Regions from separate parts of the Bacillus sp. MBGLi79 genome, predicted to be linked through region 2. Evidence: riboswitches for the same ligand, from Rfam matches in the RefSeq annotation. Region 2 holds a riboswitch; each other region holds the start of a gene.
What was found. Region 2 has a riboswitch for thiamine pyrophosphate ahead of tenA (thiaminase II). Riboswitches for the same ligand answer to the same signal wherever they lie in the genome.

Region 1: another riboswitch for thiamine pyrophosphate. It lies ahead of thiC (phosphomethylpyrimidine synthase ThiC); the one in region 2 lies ahead of tenA (thiaminase II).
Region 3: another riboswitch for thiamine pyrophosphate. It lies ahead of thiU (HMP/thiamine ABC transporter substrate-binding protein ThiU); the one in region 2 lies ahead of tenA (thiaminase II).

What each region holds. Positions count from the first base shown of each region.
Region 1 is NZ_CP026521.1:1,116,414-1,124,045, reverse strand. It holds gene katA (catalase KatA) at 1-1,291, shown strand, start outside; gene senS (transcriptional regulator SenS) at 1,316-1,513, opposite strand; gene C1T29_RS05580 (FAD-binding oxidoreductase) at 1,762-3,117, shown strand; gene thiC (phosphomethylpyrimidine synthase ThiC) at 3,154-4,926, opposite strand; TPP riboswitch at 5,060-5,167, opposite strand; gene C1T29_RS05570 (Type 1 glutamine amidotransferase-like domain-containing protein) at 5,227-5,928, opposite strand; gene C1T29_RS05565 (spore coat protein) at 6,078-6,239, shown strand; gene C1T29_RS05560 (hypothetical protein) at 6,324-6,527, opposite strand; partial or broken gene C1T29_RS05555 (sporulation protein) at 6,668-7,443, shown strand; partial or broken gene C1T29_RS05550 (IS3 family transposase) at 7,562-7,632, shown strand, end outside.
Region 2 is NZ_CP026521.1:1,420,885-1,428,516, forward strand. It holds gene C1T29_RS07145 (NAD kinase) at 1-370, shown strand, start outside; gene C1T29_RS07150 (RluA family pseudouridine synthase) at 385-1,284, shown strand; gene prpE (bis(5'-nucleosyl)-tetraphosphatase PrpE) at 1,296-2,030, opposite strand; gene C1T29_RS07160 (monovalent cation:proton antiporter family protein) at 2,265-4,109, shown strand; TPP riboswitch at 4,171-4,280, shown strand; gene tenA (thiaminase II) at 4,360-5,070, shown strand; gene tenI (thiazole tautomerase TenI) at 5,045-5,662, shown strand; gene thiO (glycine oxidase ThiO) at 5,646-6,755, shown strand; gene thiS (sulfur carrier protein ThiS) at 6,755-6,955, shown strand; gene thiG (thiazole synthase) at 6,952-7,632, shown strand, end outside.
Region 3 is NZ_CP026521.1:1,593,957-1,601,588, reverse strand. It holds gene ykoH (two-component system sensor histidine kinase YkoH) at 1-1,258, opposite strand, end outside; gene ykoG (two-component system response regulator YkoG) at 1,262-1,948, opposite strand; TPP riboswitch at 2,050-2,162, shown strand; gene thiU (HMP/thiamine ABC transporter substrate-binding protein ThiU) at 2,260-2,862, shown strand; gene C1T29_RS08115 (ECF transporter S component) at 2,864-3,463, shown strand; gene C1T29_RS08110 (ABC transporter ATP-binding protein) at 3,450-5,093, shown strand; gene thiX (HMP/thiamine ABC transporter permease ThiX) at 5,068-5,832, shown strand; gene rsbRB (RsbT co-antagonist RsbRB) at 5,864-6,697, opposite strand; gene isp (serine protease Isp) at 6,920-7,632, shown strand, end outside.

The DNA.
Region 1 (7,632 bases), 300 kb from region 2:
CGCTAAAGGAGCAGGCGCACACGGATATTTTGAAGTGACAAACGACGTAACAAAATATACGAAAGCCGCTTTCCTTTCTGAAGTCGGCAAACGCACACCGCTGTTCATCCGTTTCTCAACAGTTGCCGGTGAACTTGGCTCGGCTGACACAGTTCGCGACCCACGCGGATTTGCTGTTAAATTTTATACTGAAGAAGGAAACTACGACATCGTCGGCAACAATACTCCGGTATTCTTTATCCGCGATGCGATTAAGTTCCCTGATTTCATCCATACACAGAAAAGAGATCCAAAAACACACCTGAAAAACCCTACGGCTGTATGGGATTTCTGGTCACTTTCACCAGAGTCACTGCACCAAGTGACAATCCTGATGTCTGACCGCGGAATTCCTGCGACACTTCGCCACATGCACGGCTTCGGAAGCCATACATTCAAATGGACAAATGCCGAAGGCGAAGGTGTATGGATTAAATATCACTTTAAAACAGAACAAGGCGTGAAAAACCTTGATGTCAATACGGCAGCAAAAATTGCCGGAGAAAATCCTGATTACCATACAGAAGACCTTTTCAACGCAATCGAAAACGGTGATTACCCTGCATGGAAACTATATGTGCAAATCATGCCTTTAGAAGATGCAAATACGTACCGTTTCGATCCGTTTGATGTCACAAAAGTTTGGTCTCAAAAAGACTACCCGTTAATCGAGGTCGGACGCATGGTTCTAGACAGAAATCCGGAAAACTACTTTGCAGAAGTAGAACAAGCGACATTCTCACCTGGAACACTCGTGCCTGGTATTGATGTTTCACCGGATAAAATGCTTCAAGGCCGACTGTTTGCTTATCATGATGCACACCGCTACCGTGTCGGCGCAAACCATCAAGCGCTGCCAATCAACCGCGCACGCAACGAAGTGAACAATTATCAGCGTGACGGACAAATGCGCTTTGACAATAATGGCGGCGGATCTGTATACTACGAGCCTAACAGCTTCGGCGGCCCGAAAGAGTCACCTGAGGATAAGCAAGCAGCATATCCGGTACAAGGTATCGCTGACAGCGTAAGCTACGATCACAACGATCACTACACACAAGCCGGTGACCTGTATCGTTTAATGAGTGAAGATGAGCGTACCCGCCTTGTTGAAAATATCGTTAACGCTATGAAGCCGGTAGAAAAAGAAGAAATCAAGCTCCGTCAAATCGAGCACTTCTATAAAGCGGACCCTGAATACGGAAAACGCGTTGCAGAAGGCCTTGGATTGCCGATTAAAAAAGATGCTTAATCGAAATGCAAAAACCCGCTGGAATCAGCGGGTTTTTTTATATTTAGTTACGCCTTGCGTATGCTTCTCATCAATCTTCATATAAATTTCCTCCATGAGCTCCGCGCTGTTTATAATCTCTCGTTTGTTTTTTTCAATCAGCAGCTCGAGCGGCATAATCTGATTCCCGTAGGTTTTTCGCTTCCTGAATCGTTTTCTTCCCTTTTCTTTTTTGACTCCCATCAATAATCCCTCCTTTTTCATACAAAAAAGGCCCTTATCAAAAGATAAGAGCCTTCGGTGTTCCGATCAGCGCGACAGTTTTGAAAATTTGTACTGACCATGTTAATTCATACAATACCGACCTGTCAACTATATTTTGAAGATATTAACGCTTTATTAGATTATATCCACGCTTTTTCCTTATACACTCTTTTACCCTGACGCATAAGCTAGAGAAACTAGAATACGTGAGAAAGAGATGTGGGAGTGTGGAAAAGACAAAACTGACCGGACGTATCGTGACACGGGATGATCCGGACTATAACGAAGCAAGAACCAATATTAACCTGAGCTTAGAAAGGTATCCTGACATCATTGTGTTTTGCCAAAACAAACAAGATGCACTCAATGCGCTGAAATGGGCGCGTGAAAACCATGTGCCTTTCCGTATTAGAGGCGGCAGGCACAGCTATGAAAATTTCTCCCTTTTAAATAACGGTCTTGTTATTGATTTAAGCGAAATGAAAAAAATAACTGTAAATCAGGATAAAAAGCTTGCCTATATTGAAGCAGGCGCTGAATTGGGAGAAGTCTATCGGACTCTCTGGCAATACGGCCTGACGCTTCCCGCAGGCACCATTGCTAATGTAGGGCTCACAGGTTTAACTCTCGGAGGAGGTATTGGACTTTTAACAAGGGCTGCCGGTCTTACTTGTGACCGCCTCGTGAATCTCGAGATGATAATAGCAGACGAAAAAGAGGGCGCTGATTTGGTTACAGTCAGCTCTTCAAACCATCCAGACTTATTTTGGGCGTCTCAGGGAGGCGGAGGCGGCAATTTCGGCATTGTCACCTCCATGACATTTAAAGCGGTGCCCATCTCTCAAGTGTCGATTTTTTCAATTACATGGGGCTGGGATGATTTTAAAGAAGTATTTAACACGTGGCAGCACTGGGCCCCCTATACAGATGACCGGCTTACCTCATCAATAGAGTTTTGGCCTAAAGAAGTAAACCGGATAGAGGCCCTCGGCCAATTTGTCGGTCCAAAAACAGAGTTAAAAAAACTGTTAAAGCCTTTATTGAAAGCAGGAAGCCCGACAAGCGGAATGGTAATCGCAATGCCCTTCATTGAAGCGGTAACCTTTTTTAACAGCCCGGGAGGCAATCAGCCTCAAAAAATGAAACGCTCCGGCTCTTTCATTGAAAAGCCATTATCAGAACGTGCGATTTCAACGATTAAACACTTTTTGGAGCACGCTCCGAATCAAAACGCCAGCGTCTGGCAGCAGTCGCTCGGCGGAGCAGCCGGACGGATCGCTCCAGACCAAACAGCATTTTATTATCGTGATGCAATCATTGCCCAGGAATACCTAACAAACTGGACATCCCCTGAAAAAAAAAGACAAAACGTCCGCTGGATTGAGAGGCTGAGAACATCCCTTTCGAGAGAAACGATGGGGGACTACGTAAATTGGCCAGATATCGAAATCAGAAACTGGCCAAGAACATATTACGGCGAAAATGTTGAACGACTCCGCCGTGTCAAAACGAAATATGATCCAGAAAATGTTTTCCACTTTGAACAGAGTATTCCTCCGCTTCGACGTTCTCTGTTTTTCTAAAAAAATGAAGATGGAGCATTCTCCATCTTCATTTTTTTATTGATATAAATTGCTTCCCGTATCGACAAATTCTTTTGCTTTTTCTTTTAATCCTCTATTTATGGCTTCTGCTTCACTGAGATCGTTTTTCTTCGCATAATCTCGAATATCCTGAGAAATTCTCATGCTGCAAAACTTTGGACCGCACATGGAACAGAAGTGAGCAGTTTTTGCTCCTTCAGCCGGCAGAGTTTCATCATGATATTCAAGCGCTCTTTCCGGATCAAGAGAGAGATTAAACTGATCCCGCCAGCGGAATTCAAAACGGGCTTTCGATAACGCATCATCGCGGATTTGCGCTCCGGGATGCCCTTTTGCAAGGTCCGCAGCGTGCGCAGCGATCTTATATGTAATGACTCCTTCACGAACATCATCACGGTTTGGCAGCCCTAAATGCTCCTTCGGCGTTACATAACATAGCATTGCTGTCCCATACCAACCGATCATCGCCGCTCCGATCGCTGAAGTAATATGGTCATATCCAGGGGCAATATCCGTTGTCAACGGCCCTAATGTATAAAAAGGCGCTTCTTTACAAATGTCCATTTGTTTATCGACGTTCTCTTTGATTTTATGCATCGGAACATGTCCAGGACCCTCAATCATCACTTGAACATCATGCTTCCACGCGATTTGCGTCAGCTCTCCAAGCGTCTCTAATTCAGCAAACTGTGCTTCGTCATTAGCATCGGCGATTGATCCGGGACGCAGACCATCCCCAAGAGAAAACGCAATATCATATGTTTTCATGATTTCACAGATCTCTTCAAAATGAGTGTATAAAAAGCTTTCTTGATGGTGAGCCAGACACCACTGTGCCATGATTGCGCCCCCGCGGGACACGATACCAGTTGTCCTTTTGGCAGTCAGCGGCACATACCTAAGCAAAACACCCGCGTGAATCGTAAAATAATCCACACCCTGCTCTGCCTGCTCGATCAGCGTATCACGATAAATCTCCCACGTTAAATCCTCCGCTACGCCGTTTACTTTTTCAAGCGCCTGATAAATCGGAACAGTTCCCACAGGAACAGGACAATTGCGAATAATCCATTCACGCGTCGTATGAATATCTTTTCCTGTAGAGAGATCCATCATTGTATCTGCTCCCCAGCGGATGGCCCACGTCATTTTTTCCACTTCCTCTTCAATGGATGACGTAACAGCTGAATTCCCGATATTCGCATTAATCTTCACATGAAAATTCCGGCCGATAATCATTGGCTCACTTTCAGGGTGATTAATGTTTGAAGGAATGATTGCCCGGCCGCTTGCCACCTCGTCTCTTACAAATTCGGGAGACACGTGCTCTCGAATAGCGATAAACTCCATCTCAGGTGTAATGATTCCCTTTTTGGCATAGTGCATTTGGGTGACATTATGACCAGCCTTCGCCCTCAGCGGTTTCCGCTTTAGCCCTGGGTAGCTTACGTTTGGATTTGCTTTTTTATAACCATTATCTTCTGGTTTTATTGCACGACCTTCATATTCTTCCACATCACCGCGCTCTGTAATCCACTTTTGGCGGAGCGGCTTTAATCCTTCTTGAATATTAATAGTAACTTCGGGGTCCGTATACGGTCCGCTTGTATCATAGACACGCACAGGTGCGTTTTCCTCCTCGCCGAACGATCCCGTCGTCGGACTCAATGTAATCTCCCTCATCGGCACTTGGATGTCTGAAGAAGAACCCTCCACGTATACCTTTTTGCTGCCCGAAAAACTCGACATAATAGAAATGTTGGCTTGCTGCACTGAATTGTTTTGCATTACTTATCCTTCCCCTCTCTACGTTTAAAAAGGACAAAATCAAGCCCATAACCAGCACAAAAAACCGGATTCATAAAAATGAACCCGGTTACAGTCAGAAAGAAACATATTATTGCCCAGCACGACAATAATAAAAACAATTCCTCTACTTCCCCACGCTGGTACGAACCAGATCAGGTCCAAAGGGTTAAGAAGCTTACCTTCTCTCTCAGCCCGAAAGCGGGCACCCCCAGTAACTATTGATTTCGGACTCATCTTAACATAAAACCAATCGAAAAAAAAGAGGAATATAGAAAATATTCAGCTAATTGAACCCAAATATGTGACAGGCAACGAGATTTCAGATATCCCATGTTCATCCCTCATCACCCGATATGCCTTTGCATCCGATCTTGAACTCACAGTCTGAAACAGCTGATCATTTATGAAATGGAGAGCCGCTCCATCGTCCGCCGCATAGCCATTGCACAAGAATTCGTTAGCTATCAGCAGGTGGTATGCCGGTCTCCGATCCTTTTCCCCGTCATAATGAGGACAAAAGCTCCCTTGCAAAAAACCTAAACTTTTCATACTTGTCAGCGGCCCGGCCGAATCTGTCACGCCTTCTTCAAACCAGCATATCGCACCTGCACTTAATCCAGCTAAAATCACTCCGTTCTTCCATGCCTCTCTGAGAATAAAGTCCAGCCCCCATTCCTTCCACAGCACAAGCATATTGCGCGTATTTCCCCCGCCAACATAGATCACGTCCTTTTCCATAACAAAAGAAGTTAAATCTGTTGACGGCGGCTTAAATAAGGATAAATGAGACGGCACACAATCCATTGTTTGAAACGCATGATAAAACCGCTGAATATAGTTTTGGGAATCTCCACTCGCGGTCGGCAAAAAACAAATACGAGGTGACTCCCGTTCCGATTGATTGAGGATATATTGATCGAGGGACAAATTTTCCGGCTCCATCGAAAAACCCCCGCCTCCCATCGCAATAATCTGTTTCATCATTACACTCCCCAACAAAATTTGTTGTTTATTATAGCATTTTGAATAGAAGCAAGAAACAAAGCAAAATACTTTCTTATCAGGAGCTGCTATAAAAACCAAAGGAGGTGGCTTGCTCATTGAGTCTTTATCCCGAAGACATTTTTGATTTGTTAACAACAATAAAAACCAACATTAACAACTACACTGTCGCAATAACAGAAGCCGCAAATCCCCACATCAGAAGAGCATTGCATGATAAATTAGATACCACTGTCCATCTCCATGATGAACTGTCAGATCTTCTGTTGGAAAAAGGGTGGCTTGGGTGAGCAATTTCAAATCGATTCGCTTTTATCTTGCAGCAAAGACCACAAAAAGAGACGGGATCTCAAAGATGAGATGCCGTCTCTTTTTTATTGCTCCACTCTTCTTAAAGCCTCGTTTACCGTTTCTTTTATAAACGCGTCTTCACCGCTTAATCGGTCTAAACTGAGATCGCCGTTTCTTAGCCTTTCGGAAATATGGTTTATATCCTCCTCTACTGTGATTTGGAGCTCACCAGCCAAAAACATTCTGTGTAATTCATCTGCAACCAAATTTTCTTTATTCACTTCCACCTACTCCTTTGTTTTCAATATTATTCTTAGTCTGCCCTTAGGCTTAGATGAGTAATAGGAAAAAAGTATGAATCAAATGAATCTTTTTTCCTCCTTCTTGCGTATACCTGTTGAGAAAAAGAAAAAGGGGAAGATCAAACATGTCATTTTTTAAGAAACTTGCGGCAAGTGCCGGAATCGGAGCTGCAAAAGTCGATACAATTTTAGAGAAAGATGCATATTTTCCAGGAGAAGAAGTCCGGGGAACTGTACACGTCAAAGGCGGAAAAATCGCTCAGGACATCCGCTATATTGACTTACAGCTTAACACCAAGTACGTCATTGTAAAAGACGACGAAGAGCACCGGAAATACGCTACAATTCATTCTTTCCGGGTCACTGGTTCATTTGCTATTCAGCCTGGAGAAGAGCATCAATTTCCGTTCGCATTCACTCTGCCTCTAGATACGCCGATCACTGTAGGAAAAGTAGAGGTTGCCGTGGTGACAGACCTTGACATTCAAGGCGGTATCGACAAATCTGATCATGACCGCATTTTCGTTGAAGCGCACCCTTGGATTGAAAATGTCCTGGGAGCTATCGAAAACCTGGGCTTCCGTCTTAAAAAGCAGACTGCGAACAAGCACCCTACTTCCAGCGTCGCCTTCCGTTCGTTCAAGAATTCGAGTTCGTCCCGACTTCCGGATATTATCGTCAGATGCTTGATGAATTAGAGCTCATTTTCCTTTTAGACGAAGACGGTTTGGAAATCATTTTCGAAGTCGACCGCAGAGCAAGAGGACTCCGAGGATGGCTGGAAGAGATGTATAATGACGGAGAACAGCTTGTACGCGTCCGTTTCAGCCAATCAGAGCTTGAAGATGCAGAAGAGCTAGAAGAGGTACTAGAAGAGATCATAGACCAATACGCTGAGTAAGTGATAAAAAAGAGCCTCAACTAGGGACTGCCCCCCATAAGATGAGACAAATAAAAACACCTTCAAGTTTGGATACGGATGAGTGTTATTCGACATTAGACTTGGAGGTGTTTTTTCTATGGGGACAAGAGTGAGTTATCCAGTTGAAGTGAAACAGAAGGCTGTAGAAATGAGATTGGCAGGCTTGCC
Region 2 (7,632 bases):
TGAAACCTTCCGGGGCGACGGCCTCTGCCTGTCAACGCCATCAGGCAGCACAGCCTACAATAAGGCGCTGGGCGGAGCGATAATCCATCCGTCTATCAGGGCGATCCAGCTTGCGGAAATGGCATCTATTAATAATCGCGTGTTCCGTACGGTCGGATCACCTCTGCTTCTCCCATCCCATCATGATTGCATGATTAAGCCGAGAAACGAAGTTGACTTTCAAGTGACGATTGACCATTTAACCCTTCTTCATAAGGATGTGAAGTCGATCCGCTGCCAGGTTGCATCCGAAAAAGTGCGGTTTGCGAGATTCCGTCCGTTTCCATTTTGGAAAAGAGTCCAGGATTCGTTTATCGGAAAAGGTGAATAGAAAGAGGACGTATCGTGGAGCATTTTTATATCAGAAAGAACATTACTTCCGCCGAGGATGGTATGACTGTAAAAGAATATGCCGATGAACTCGGAATTTCGAAACGTCTGCTGACCGATATTAAGTTTGGCGGGGGAGACCTGCTGATCAACGGCGAGCATGTGACGGTTAAAGCCATTTTGAAAGAGGGAGATCTTCTTATCGTGAAGTTTCCTGAGGAACAGGTGAGCGAGACGCTGCTGGCAGAGCCTGTTCCGCTCGATATTCTTTATGAGGATGAACATGTGCTTGTGATAAACAAGCAGCCGTATGTGTCATCAATCCCTTCGAGAGAGCACCCCTCCGGCAGCATTGCTAATGGAATTATTCATCATTATCAAAAAAACGGAGTGAGGGCGACAGTTCATCTTGTCACCCGGCTAGACCGGGATACATCGGGAGTCATGCTTGTTGCCAAGCATCGATTTGCCCACTCCATTTTATCGTCAGCGCAAAAAAACGGACTCGTGAAACGCCGGTATGCAGCAGTGGTTCATGGGCGGATGGCGCAGATGGAGGGAACAGTCGATGCCCCGATCGGCAGACATCCTGACAGTATAATTGAACGGACGGTAACGCCAGACGGCCAGAAGGCTGTTACGCATTTTTATGTCACATGTGCACATGACGATATGAGCTCGGTGACGTTGCAGCTTGAGACTGGACGAACCCATCAAATTCGTGTTCATATGAGTTATCTCGGGCACCCGTTGTGCGGCGATACACTGTACGGCGGAACGAGACGGAACATTGGCCGGCAGGCTCTGCACAGCGAGCATCTTTCGTTTATCCATCCGCTGACACAGGAGAACATGACGTTTCATGCTTCATTGCCTCAGGATATGAGAAAACTGATAAAAGGAGAGAATCATTGATTCTCTCCTTTTTATATGGGGCGAAACCTTGATTCGTCGTAAGGCAGGGAGCTTGGAACAGAGACGGTTTCTATTTCTGGAAAGCGAAAGCCTGTCAGTTTATTTCCGAACACGCAGCCTGTATCAATGTTGATGGTGCGATTAACCTTCCGAGGCTCTTTCACTGGTGTATGGCCGTATACCACCCAAGCCTTCCCGTTATAGGCTGCCGCCCAATCACGCCTGACGGGTCTGCCGTCCGGATATGTTTCACCTGTCACATCACCGAAAAGCACAAAGTCCTTCACTCTGCGGGTATATTTGCCAATATCGTCAGCTCTTATGCCAGCATGGGCGACAACCAATTCTCCATTATGTAAGATGTCGTAAAGCGGCGCTGTTTCGTACAGCTTCATAAACTGTTCGCTGACTGATTTTCTCTCATCCTTGGAAAGTTCCTCAAGCTCTGCCGCTGTTGTTTCGAGACCATGCATCACTTTTACCGGATTGCCTTTTAAGTAGCGGTACAGCTTATTGCAATGGTTTCCCGGGACATAACGTACAGCGCCTTTTTCGTAAGCGCTGGCTACAAATCGGATGACCTCTATCGATTTGGGCCCTCTGTCAGTTAAATCTCCGGCAAAAACAAGCACCCTGCCTTCTTCGTGGACAGGTACTCCATTTTTGATTGTATAACCAAGCTTTTGGATTAATGCAGTCATTTCGTCATAGCAGCCATGAATATCGCTGATGATATCGTAAGCCATGCGGTATCCTCCTTACCGATTGTTTTATTTATTATGAAGCAAAGTGTTGTGAGTCATCACAAGCTTTTATGTGCAAATTATAGAAGAAGAATCATTTTCTAAACAGGATTAAGAGCTTATCACTTTATTTTTCATCATGACCCTTGTTAAAATCGCGTTATGTTTTTTAAAAATGAGGTTTTGTTCTTTGATTGAGAACTAGCATAACCCTGACTAAAAAAGGAGGTTCTGATTATGGCGCATACATCTGTCGCATCTTTAGTTGTTGTACTTATCGTTGCATTTTTGACACCCATCCTTTTGCATCGGTTTAAACTCAGCATCCCGGTTGTTGTTGCTGAAATCATTATGGGGCTGATTATTGGGAAAAGCGGCCTTAATTTAGTTGTGGAGGGTGACACCTGGCTCCAAACACTCTCTATGCTCGGATTTATCTTTTTAATGTTTTTAAGCGGGCTTGAAATTGATTTTTCATCTTTTGAGAAAGGGAAGAAAAAGCAGCTCCTGCCGAACGGTAAGGAAGCGCCTAATACGTTTGCTGCGGCATCTATTATTTTCGTCGGTATTTTTATTTTATCATTGCTGCTGTCCTATGGCTTCGTCTTGGCGGGTTTTATTCAAAATGCATTTTTGATGACCCTGATTATTTCAACGATTTCGTTAGGCGTTGTCGTTCCAACATTAAAAGAAGAACGGATCATGAATTCGAATATCGGGCAGATTATTTTGCTCGTTGCTGTTATTGCTGATTTGGCTACGATGATTCTTCTTGCTGTTTTTTCTTCTTTATACGGAGAGGACAGCGGAAACATGTGGCTCCTGATGATCCTGTTTGCGGCCGGAGTGGTGCTTTACTTTTTCGGCAGGGTCTTCAAACATCGCTCTTTTGTTCAGTCCATGTCAAAAGGGACAATCCAGATCGGGACGCGTGCCATTTTTACGTTAATTATTGTACTCGTTGCCCTGTCTGAATCACTTGGGGCGGAAAATATTCTCGGCGCTTTCTTAGCGGGGGTTCTTGTTTCCCTGCTTTCGCCAAACAAAGAACTTGTTCAGCAGCTGGACTCATTCGGTTATGGGTTCTTAATACCGATTTTCTTCGTGATGGTCGGTGTGAAGCTTGATATTTGGACTCTTTTCCAGGATAAAACAATTTTAATCATGATCCCGCTTCTGCTTCTGGCGCTGTTAGTGAGCAAAATCATTCCTGTCATGTACCTAAAGAAGTGGTATGATAACCGAACCATTTTCGCGTCCGGTTTTCTGCTGACATCAACGCTTTCGCTCGTGATTGCAGCGGCAACAATCGGCCAGCAGCTTCACGTGATCAGCGCAAATATGTCAGGAGCGCTCATTTTAGTAGCTGTCATCGCAAGTATTTTTACGCCAATCTGTTTTAAAAAGTTGTACAAACGGGAAGAGCAGCCGGAGGAGAAAAAGACGATTACGTTCATCGGCGCCAATCAAATGACTTTGCCTGTCACACTTGAATTGCCAGAGGAAGAGTATGACGTGCGTGTTGTGCACGTCTACCAAGAGAATGCAGAGGAAAAGCTGTCGGAATCAGTGTTTGCTGTTGAAACAATTTCTGACTATGAACACGAGACGCTTGAATCACTCGGCATTTTTGAAACGGATATCCTTGTTGTGGCGACCGGGAATGAAGATATGAATGCAGACATTGCATTACTTGCAAAAGAAAAAGGCACAGAAAGAGTCATTGCAAGCGTAGGATCACCGGAGCATGAAGCAGTTCTGAAGGAGCAGGGAATCAGCATCTTTTCTATTCTGCTGTCGACAAAAACGCTGCTTCGCGCTCTGATTGAAGCGCCTGGCGTCATGAAGCTGCTCACGAACCAGGAGTCTTCCCTGTATCAAATTAATATGGAGAACAGTAAATACGACGGTGTGATTTTACGGGAATTCCCTTTAACCGGCGACGTCATCTTTGTCAGGATTTTCAGAGGTGTAGACAGCATCGTTCCTCATGGGGATACAAGGCTGAAACTTGGGGATCGCTTAATTGTCACCGGATCTCGGGGATACGTAACAGATCTTAAGAAAACATTGGAAGGATAAATCTTGACCAAATAAGGATTCGTGTTAATATAGAGGTGCAGAACAATTCAATATGTATTCGTTTAACCACTAGGGGTGTCCTTCATAAAGGGCTGAGATAAAAGTGTGACTTTTAGACCCTCATAACTTGAACAGGTTCAGACCTGCGTAGGGAAGTGGAGCGGTATTTGTGTTATTTTACTATGCCAATTCCAAACCACTTTTCCTTGCGGGAAAGTGGTTTTTTTATTTATCAGAGGGGGAATGATTTGTGAAGTTTTCAGAAGAATGCCGCAGTGCAGCCGCAGAATGGTGGGAGGGGAGCTTTGTCCATCCGTTCGTTCAAGGAATCGGTGACGGAACGCTTCCGATTGACCGTTTTAAATACTACGTACTTCAGGATTCCTATTATTTAACGCATTTTGCAAAGGTGCAGTCATTTGGCGCCGCTTATGCGAAGGACCTTTATACAACGGGGCGGATGGCAAGCCATGCCCAAGGTACATATGAGGCGGAAATGGCGCTTCATCGGGAGTTTGCCGAGCTGTTGGAAATCAGCGAGGAAGAGCGTAAGGCGTTTAAGCCGTCTCCTACTGCGTATTCTTATACATCCCATATGTACCGTTCGGTTTTGAGCGGGAATTTCGCAGAAATCTTAGCGGCCCTGCTGCCATGCTACTGGCTTTATTACGAGGTTGGTGAGAAATTGCTGCATTGCGATCCAGGGCATCCGATTTATCAAAAGTGGATTGGGACGTACGGCGGTGACTGGTTTAGACAACAGGTCGAGGAGCAAATCAACCGCTTTGATGAGCTGGCGGAAAACAGCACGGAGGAAGTGCGTGCACAGATGAAAGAGAATTTTGTCATCTCCAGCTACTATGAATATCAATTTTGGGGAATGGCCTATCGAAAAGAAGGCTGGTCTGACAGCGCCATAAAAGAGGTGGAGGAATGTGGAGCTTCACGCCATAACGGATGACAGCAAGCCGGTAGAAGAGTTAGCGAGAACCATCATTACGATTCAGAATGAAGTTGATTTTATTCATATTCGTGAACGCTCAAAATCGGCGGCGGATATTTTGAAACTGCTCGAGCTTATTTTTGAAGGCGGTATAGATAAACGAAAACTGGTGATGAACGGGCGCGTGGATATTGCACTTCTTTCTACTATTCATCGCGTACAGCTGCCAAGCACCAGCTTTTCACCGAAGCAGGTCAGAGCCAGGTTTCCACACCTTCATATCGGGAGGTCGGTGCATTCACTGGAGGAAGCGGTTCAAGCAGAAAAGGAAGACGCCGACTACGTGCTGTTCGGCCATGTGTTTGAAACGGATTGCAAAAAGGGCCTTGAAGGCAGAGGGGTGTCTTTGCTGTCAGATATCAAACAGCGGATTTCCATCCCGGTCATAGCCATCGGGGGGATGACACCGGAAAGGGTAAGAGACGTAAAACAAGCAGGGGCGGACGGCATCGCTGTCATGTCAGGAATTTTCTCTGCCGCTGAGCCCTTGGAAGCAGCCAGACGATATTCCCGCAAGCTAAAGGAGATGCGCTATGAAAAGGCATTATGAAGCAGTGGTGATTGGAGGCGGAATTATCGGTTCCGCGATTGCTTATCATTTGGCAAAGGAAAACAAAAGCATCGCATTATTTGAAAGCGGAACAATGGGCGGCAGAACGACAAGTGCCGCTGCCGGAATGCTGGGCGCCCATGCCGAATGCGAGGAACGTGACGCGTTTTTTGATTTCGCTATGCACAGCCAGCGTCTGTACAAAGGTCTGGAAGAAGAGCTTTATGCATTATCCGGTGTGGACATCAGGCAGCATAACGGCGGTATGTTTAAGCTTGCATTTTCTGAAGAAGATGTGCTGAGGCTGAGACAGATGGACGATTTGGACTCTGTCACCTGGTATACAAAAGAAGAGGTTTTAGAAAAAGAGCCGCATGCGTCTGGTGACATCTTGGGTGCATCTTTTATCCAGGATGATGTGCATGTTGAGCCTTATTACGTTTGCAAGGCATATGCGAAAGCAGCGAAAGCGCTTGGGGCGGAGATTTTTGAGCATACGCCTGTCCTGCATGTCGAACGTGACGGTGAAGCTCTGTCCATCAAGACCCCGAGCGGAGATGTATGGGCTAATCATGTTGTCGTTGCCAGCGGGGTGTGGAGCGGGGTGTTTTTTAAACAGCTCGGGCTGAACAACACATTTTTTCCTGTAAAAGGGGAGTGCCTGTCCGTTTGGAATGATGATATCCCGCTGACAAAAACGCTTTATCATGACCATTGCTATATCGTACCGAGAAAAAGCGGCAGACTTGTTGTCGGCGCGACAATGAAGCCTGGGGACTGGAGTGAAACACCTGATCTTGGCGGATTGGAGTCGGTTATGAAAAAAGCGAAAACCATGCTGCCGGCTATACAAAATATGAAGGTGGATCGTTTTCGGGCGGGACTCCGGCCGGGAACAAAGGATGGAAAACCGTACATCGGCAGACATCCTGAGGACAGCCGTATTTTATTTGCGGCGGGCCATTTCAGAAATGGGATCCTGCTTGCTCCTGCAACTGGCGCTTTGATCAGTGATCTCATCATGAATAAAGAGGTCAACCAAGACTGGCTGCACGCATTCCGAATTGATCGCAAGGAGGCGGTTCAGATATGATGCTACAGCTGAACGGTAAAGACGTGAAGTGGGAAAAAGACGCAGGTACAATTCAAGACCTGCTGGCGTCTTATCAGCTCGAAAATAAAATCGTTATCGTGGAAAGAAATAAAGAAATAATTGGGAAAGAACGTTATCACGAGGTTGAGCTTTGTGATCGCGATGTCATTGAAATTGTCCATTTTGTAGGAGGCGGATGAGCATGTTAACAATTGGCGGAAAAACATTTCAATCAAGATTGCTGCTGGGCACGGGGAAATACCCATCGTTTGAAACTCAAAAGGAAGCAGTAGCTGTTTCCGAGTCTGATATTTTAACATTTGCTGTGCGGAGAATGAACATCTTTGAAGCATCTCAGCCGAATTTTTTGGAACAGCTTGATTTATCCAAATATACGCTTCTGCCGAATACAGCGGGCGCCAGCACTGCTGAAGAAGCGGTTCGAATTGCAAGGCTGGCGAAAGCGTCAGGCCTTTGTGACATGATTAAAGTTGAAGTCATCGGATGCAGCCGTTCCTTGCTGCCTGACCCTGTTGAGACATTGAAAGCGTCTGAACAGCTTCTTGAAGAGGGCTTTATTGTGCTCCCGTACACGTCGGATGACGTTGTGCTGGCGAGAAAACTGGAAGAGCTTGGCGTTCATGCCATCATGCCGGGTGCATCTCCGATTGGATCGGGACAAGGAATCTTAAATCCTTTGAATCTGTCATTTATTATTGAACAGGCGAAAGTGCCTGTCATCGTGGATGCGGGGATAGGATCGCCTAAAGATGCGGCATATGCAATGGAGCTTGGAGCGGATGGCGTGCTTCTCAATACGGCTGTATCAGGCGCATACGATCCTGTGAAAATGGCTCGTGCCATGAAGCTCGCGGTG
Region 3 (7,632 bases), 170 kb from region 2:
TGGCAATGGAAAGGCCTAAACCCGTTCCGCCTGTTTTTCTGTTCCTTGCCTCATCTGCCCGGTAGAACCGTTCGAACAAATGCGGGATATGCTCCTCAGAGATTCCAATGCCTTCATCACTCACAGACAGAAACGGCCGTCCATCCTTCGTTCCGGCTGATATCACAATGGCTTTTTCACTATACTTTATGGCATTATCGAGCAAAATGGTCAGCAGCTGCTTGATGCGTTCTTCATCAGCTGTTACAGGCAGGCTCTCTTTATCTGTTTCGAGTAAAATGTCGCGCTGATAGACAGGCTGGAGCGTTTGCGTGACGGCGCGCGACACTTCAATCAAATCGATTGTTTTCAGATCAACCTCGAGTCCTTGATGGCTTTTGGCCAGCGCCAAAAGCTGATTGGTCAGTTTCTTCATATGCACCGCTTCTGAGTGAATGGCTTCTATCGACTCCTCAAGCACCTCCGGCTTTTTTGCCCCCCATCGCTTCATCAGGCTGCTGTAACTTTCTATAATGGTGAGCGGAGTTTTCAATTCGTGTGAAGCATCTTGAACGAATTGCTGCTGTTTATCATAGTGATCCTTCAGCATCATTGCCATTTCATTAAATGTCAGCCCCATTTGATACAATTCATCGTGCGACTGTCCTTCTAAAGAAATCGTTTTGAATGCTTTCTCTCGCTGTATGTCTTTCATGGTCATCATTAATCGTCTGATCGGATTGATAATACGGCGGGCGAGCAAGCTGCCGGCAAAAAAAGAAGCAATGCAGACAGCGGCACTTGCAGCGATTAAAATGATTTTCAACAGAAACAGACTCTCTTCTGTGTTCTCCAGCCTTTCCACCACCTGAAGAGAAACCACTTGTCCATCGGTCCAAATCACCGGAACAGCAGCCTCAGCAAACAGCTTGCCGTCATGTTTCCTCACATCTGCCGTTTCCCCGCTGTGAAAAGAGAGAGGAAAATCTTTATACGCTTTTTCTTTTGTGATCGTCATGGCGGCTTTTTGATCACCGTTCACTACACGCACCATGCCATTTGCCGGCAGGTAGGCCTGCAGCATGTCCTGCAAAGCCACTCCTTCTGTTTCAGCAGCATGCAGCGCTTCTGCCATGTTATCCGTCTCATCAGCAAGCCGGGCCGCATCCTTTGATGTCAGCGCAGACGAAAAAATGAGATATACTGCGGTATGAACCAAAATTAATAAAATTAACAGTGATATTGATGTGTACAGATGAATCTTGGTCTTCAGCTTCATCGTTTACCCCTTAATGGCATAGCCGACCCCGCGAATCGTATGGATCAGCTGTTTTTCGTAAGGATAGTCCAGTTTTTTTCTGATGTATCTTATGTAGACGTCTACGACATTTGTATCACCGATATAATCAAATCCCCATACCGCGCTTAGAATTTGCTCCCGTGTCAGCACTTGCTGCGGATGCTTTAGCATGTAGACGAGCAAATCAAATTCCCGCGGCGTTAATTCCACCTCTTTGTCTCCGCGTCTCACTTCACGGGTTTTTTCGTTCACCCGCAAATCGTCATATGTAAGAAAGGTGCCGATTTCTTCCGTTTTTGTTCCATTTTGGCGCAGCGCCGCCCTGATTCTCGCAAGTAATTCCTCGATTTCAAATGGCTTGGTGACATAGTCATTCGCACCGATATCCAGACCTGTTACCTTATCAGGAATGCTGTCTCGCGCCGTTAATAAAATGACCGGTGTCTGTTGATCCGTTTTTCTCAAGCGGCGCAGCACTTCCAGTCCGCTGAGCCCCGGCAGCATGACATCAAGAAGCACCAAGGAATACCCGCCTTCCGCGGCCGCATTCAGGCCTTCTGTTCCATTGTGTTTAATGGTCACGCCGTATCCTTCATATTCCAATTCAAGCTGCAGAACCCTGGCGATTTTTTCTTCATCTTCCACAATTAATATGTGTCCTTTGTCCAAATGTGATCATCCTCTCCTGTCCCTATATGAAAAAAATGATTTCGTTGTTTACAAAATGATTCTTATCATCTATTATGATGTCAAAATAAAAAATTGTATACGGAAAGCACTAGGGGTGCTGTTTTGGCTGAGATAAAACGCGGGAGAATCGCGTTTTGATCCCTTATGACCCGATCTGGATAATACCAGCGTGGGGAAGTGCAGGTTGACCGAATGGTGTATTTTTTTGTGCGCTTAATCGATCTATGACTGCATATTCCCTTAGGATATGCAGTTTTTTATTTTATCCAAAAAACAGGAGGCTTTTAGAAATGGAGCATATGTGCGGTACAAGCAGAATCGCCGGTTTTCGCTTCTCTTTATATCCGATGACGGATGATTTTATCAGTGTGATCAAGTCTGCGCTGAAAAAAACAGATACGTCCAAGGTTTGGACGAAAACCGACCATATCAGCACGGTGTTACGCGGATCGATTGATCATGTATTCGATGCCGCAAAAGCCATTTACCTTTATGCAGCAAACAGCGAGACACACATCGTCATGAGTGGCACGTTTTCCATTGGGTGCCCGGGCGACACTCAGGGAGATACATATCTTTCCAAAGACAATAAGCGTGTCAATGAAGATGCTGTCCGAGGCTTGAACGCGGAAGCGCCGTGCCAATTTGCGCTTTATCCAATGAATGAGCCGGATTATATGGGATTGATTATGAAGGCTGTCGACATCGCAAAAGCCCAAGGTACTTTTGTACAGGGTGTCCATTACGCGAGCGAGCTTGACGGGGATGCCCATGACGTATTCAGAACATTGGAAGCCGTTTTCCGCATGGCAGAGCAGCAAACAAACCACATCACCATGACTGTGAATCTTTCGGCTAACAGCCCATCAAGAAAAAACAGAAAGCAGGGATAACATGAAAAGCTGGAAAGTAAAAGAAATTGTCATCATGTCCGTTATCAGTATCGTATTTGCCGTTGTTTATTTATTATTTACACATTTCGGAAACGTGCTTGCAGGTATGTTTGGGCCAATTGCCTATGAACCGATTTACGGCATTTGGTTTATCGTTTCGGTCATCGCCGCATACATCATTCGAAAACCGGGTGCGGCGCTCGTTTCTGAAATCATTGCCGCTCTCGTTGAGTGCCTGCTGGGAAATCCGTCTGGCCCGATGGTCATCGTCATCGGCATTGTTCAAGGACTCGGGGCTGAAGCTGTATTCCTTGCAACACGCTGGAAAGCATACTCTCTCCCTGTCCTTATGCTGGCCGGGATGGGATCTTCAGTAGCCAGCTTTATCTACGATCTCTTTGTTTCTGGCTATGCAGCCTATTCATCAGGTTATCTGCTCATTATGCTTGTAATCCGTCTCATTTCCGGCGCGCTCTTGGCGGGGCTTCTCGGAAAAGCCGTCAGCGACTCTCTCGCTTATACAGGTGTGTTAAACGGAATGGCACTCGGAAAGGAACTGAAAAAGAAACGGAAGCGGGCGTCAGAACATGCAAGCCTTTGACGAGCTTCTGACAGTTGACCAGCTCAGCTTCTCTTATGAAGAAGACGAAAAACCGGTTTTTCAAAATATTTCGTTTGAGCTTCAAAAAGGAGAATGTGTTTTATTGCTAGGCCCCAGCGGGTGCGGTAAAAGCTCGCTCGCCCTATGTTTAAACGGTCTATATCCGCAAGCTTGCGACGGCATTCAGTCCGGACATGTCTTTCTATTTCAAAAGCCGGTCACAAACGCTGAAACCACCGAAACGATTGCTCAGCATGCCGGGGTCGTTTTTCAGGATCCTGATCAGCAGTTCTGCATGCTGACGGTGGAGGACGAAATCGCTTTCGGGCTGGAAAATCTGCAGATTCCAAAAGAAGAAATGACAGAGAAAATCAATGCCGTATTAGAAAAATTACGTATTACCCATTTAAAAGAAAAAACGATATCCATCCTTTCAGGAGGACAAAAGCAGAAAGTGGCTCTCGCCTGTATTTTGGCGATGGAGCCTGAGCTTATTATTTTAGATGAGCCGACTTCTCTTTTAGACCCTTTCTCAGCGCGGGAATTCGTTCATCTGATGAAAGATCTTCAGCGGGAAAAAGGTTTCAGCCTCCTCGTCATTGAGCATCAGCTTGATGAATGGGCGCCTTGGATTGAGAGGACGATCGTGCTCGATAAATCCGGCCAAAAAGCGCTGGATGGCCTGACGAAAGATCTATTTCAGCACGAAGCGGAGACACTAAAGAAATTGGGCATCGCAATTCCAAAGGTCTGCCATCTGCAGGAAAAGCTGAGTATGCCGTTTACTTTATCAAAAGAAACGCTGTTCAAAGAGCCCTTTCCTGCCGGGCGTGCTGAAAAGAAGCCAACTCCTTCTGGAAAGAGTGTGCTCGAAGTCCGCAGCCTTTCGTTCGCGAGAGGACAACAAACGATTTTCGAAGACATCAGCTTTTCATTGCGCGAAGGCTCTTTGACGGCGCTTGTCGGCCCGAACGGCACTGGAAAATCGACGCTCTTATCTGTTCTGGCCCGTCTTATGAAACCGCAAAGCGGCAAAATCCTTCTCTATGATCAGCAGCTGCAGCAATATAAAGAAAAAGAATTGCGTAAACGAATGGGATTTGTTTTTCAAAACCCTGAACACCAATTCGTCACCGATACGGTGTATGATGAGCTGCTGTTCGGCCAGAAGGTAAATGCTGAAACTGAGAAAAAAGCGCAACACCTGCTGAATCGTTTCGATCTTGCCCATTTGGCTGATCATCATCCGTTTGCGGTCAGCCAAGGGCAAAAACGGCGACTGAGCGTTGCTACCATGCTCATGCATGACGTAAAGGTTTTATTATTAGACGAACCAACCTTTGGCCAGGACGCCCGCACGGCGGCTGAATGTATGGAAATGATTCAGCGCATTAAGGCAGAGGGAACCGCTGTCCTCATGGTTACACACGATATGGAGCTAGTCTCTTCGTATGCTGACAGCGTGCTTGTGCTTCACAATACAGGCTTGGCCTTTGATGGATCTCCAGTGCAGTTGTTTTCTCAAGAAACAGGGCTTGCCCAAAAAGCAAAGCTCACCCTTCCCCTTCTATATGAATGGATGGCATATCAAGAGGAGGTGCGCGATGAAACAGCCGTTACATCTCATTAATCCAACCGTAAAAGCGGCGGCGGTTTTTTGTTGTGTCGTCATGCTGTCGTTTATTTACAACCCTTACACTCCGGCGTGTTTTTATATCATCATCGTTGCGGGTGTTCTATTGGCGGCCGGAATCCCATTGAAAAAATGGTTGTTGTTTACGATTCCGTTTTTGATTTTAGCATTCGGATGCGTATGGACAGCCGCCGTTTTCGGCAAGGTGCCGACAACACCGGATAATTTTTTGTTTCAAGCAGGCCCTATCTCCATTAACAGCGATAATATGTCTGTCGGCATCTCATTGGGCTTTCGTATTTTGTGCTTTTCCGCCTTATCGATGATGTTTGTTTTTACGACCGATCCGATTTTATTTATGCAGAGCCTTGTCCAGCAGTGCAAGCTCTCACCAAAGCTCGCGTACGGTGTCATTGCAGGCTTTCGCTTTCTTCCGCTGTTAAAGGATGAGGTCCAGCTGATCCAGCAGGCTCATAAAATCAGAGGAGGTGCGGCGGAGAGCGGCTTCATAAATAAAATCAGCGGGTTAAAACGATATACCATACCGCTATTGGCAAGCGCTATCAGAAAAGCAGAACGGACAGCGCTTGCGATGGAATCGAAAGGTTTTACAGGAAGCAGAAACCGGACATATTACAGGATGCTGTCCGTGAACCGGCGCGACTGGGTGTTCTTTTGCCTCGTTCTCTTATTATTCGCGGGATCTTTTCTCGTATCTTTATGTTTCGCATCATAAAAAAATCCGCTATCTGAGATAGCGGATTTTTTTATTGATGATAGTTTAATGCTTGGGCAAGATTGGTTTTAATGGTGATATTCGAAAAATCAATTCCCAGCTGTACAGCGGTTTGCGCAATCTCAGGCCTGATTCCTGACAGGGTTGACCGGACACCGATCAGATTAAGCGCCTCAATCAATTTAAAAATCTGGTGCGCAACCATCGTATCCACTACCACAACACCTGACAGATCGATTAACAGATGCTCCACGCGTCTTTTTGCACAAGCCTGAAGCGTGTTTTCCAGAATAAACTTAGCCCGTTCGGTATCGATGTCACCGACAAGCGGCAGCAGAGCTGTTGATTTGCTCAGGGTAATGATAGGTGAGCTTAATTCCAATATCATTTCTCTCTGGGCGTTTAATTGCTGCTTAGCATTCATTTCAGCGTGATCAACGAATGTATAAATGGTGAAATCAAATACTTTTACAATCAAATCAGCCCATTTTTGCTTCTCTCCCGGTTCAAATGCTGACTCATTTTCTTCTGCGAACTTCTCAAAATACTTCGTATATAATCTCCGGTTTCTCATAAACTCCCGAATGACATACTGAACCGGTGTGTCGAGATGCTTTTGATCGTTCGTCAGCTCAATGACCCATTCTTGAAATTCTTCGAGAAATTGTTTTTCCGGTAAAACATACATGTAATTCAGATGCCGGTAAAATTCTCTGTCCTGCTCTTTCAATTCTTCCGTTACTGTTGCATTATGTAGGGCGTAAAGCGAATTCGGATCACTTTCCTCCATCGTTTCTATCCATTCCTCGGCCATTTGCTCCACATGTTCTGAAAAAAACGCATATAATTTTTCATTCAGTTTCATCACACTGCTCCTTTCCCCAACATTATTATAACTTGACTGCCAGCTAAATCCCAGTCATACACGCTGAAGCCATCCAATATTTTGAAAATTACTAATTCTTTGGTGTGTATCCTATTTTTTCAAAATGCTTCAAATGGCTCTGTCCGATCGGTTGCTTTTTTCATATAATATGAGGCAACACCCTTGAATCCACTTGAAAGCATAAAAAAGGAGGGCTTTTTTATGAATGGTGAAATCCGCTTGATCCCGTATGTGACGAATGAGCAGATCATGGATGTAAACGAGCTTCCTGAGGGCATTAAAGTGATTAAGGCGCCAGAAATGTGGGCGAAAGGGGTAAAAGGCAAGAATGTAAAAATTGCTGTATTGGACACGGGATGCGACACGAGCCATCCAGATTTAAAAAGCCAAATCATTGGCGGAAAGAACTTCACGGATGATGACGGCGGCAAGGAAGATGCGATTTCCGACTACAACGGACACGGCACACACGTCGCCGGAACGATTGCAGCTAATGATTCAAACGGAGGCATTGCCGGAGTCGCGCCTGAGGCAAGCCTATTGATTGTGAAGGTTCTTGGCGGCGAGAACGGCAGCGGACAATACGAATGGATCATCAACGGCATTAACTACGCGGTGGAACAGAAAGTCGATATCATCTCAATGTCCCTTGGCGGACCAAGTGATGTGCCGGAGCTGGAAGAAGCCGTGAAAAACGCGGTCAAAAACGGAGTGCTTGTCGTGTGTGCAGCGGGAAATGAGGGTGACGGCGACGAACGCACAGAAGAGCTTTCCTACCCTGCGGCTTATAATGAAGTGATTGCAGTTGGATCTGTTTCTGTAGCGCGAGAATTATCAGAATTTTCTAACGCCAATAAAGAGATTGACCTTGTGGCACCAGGAGAAAACATCTTATCCACCCTTCCCAACAAGAA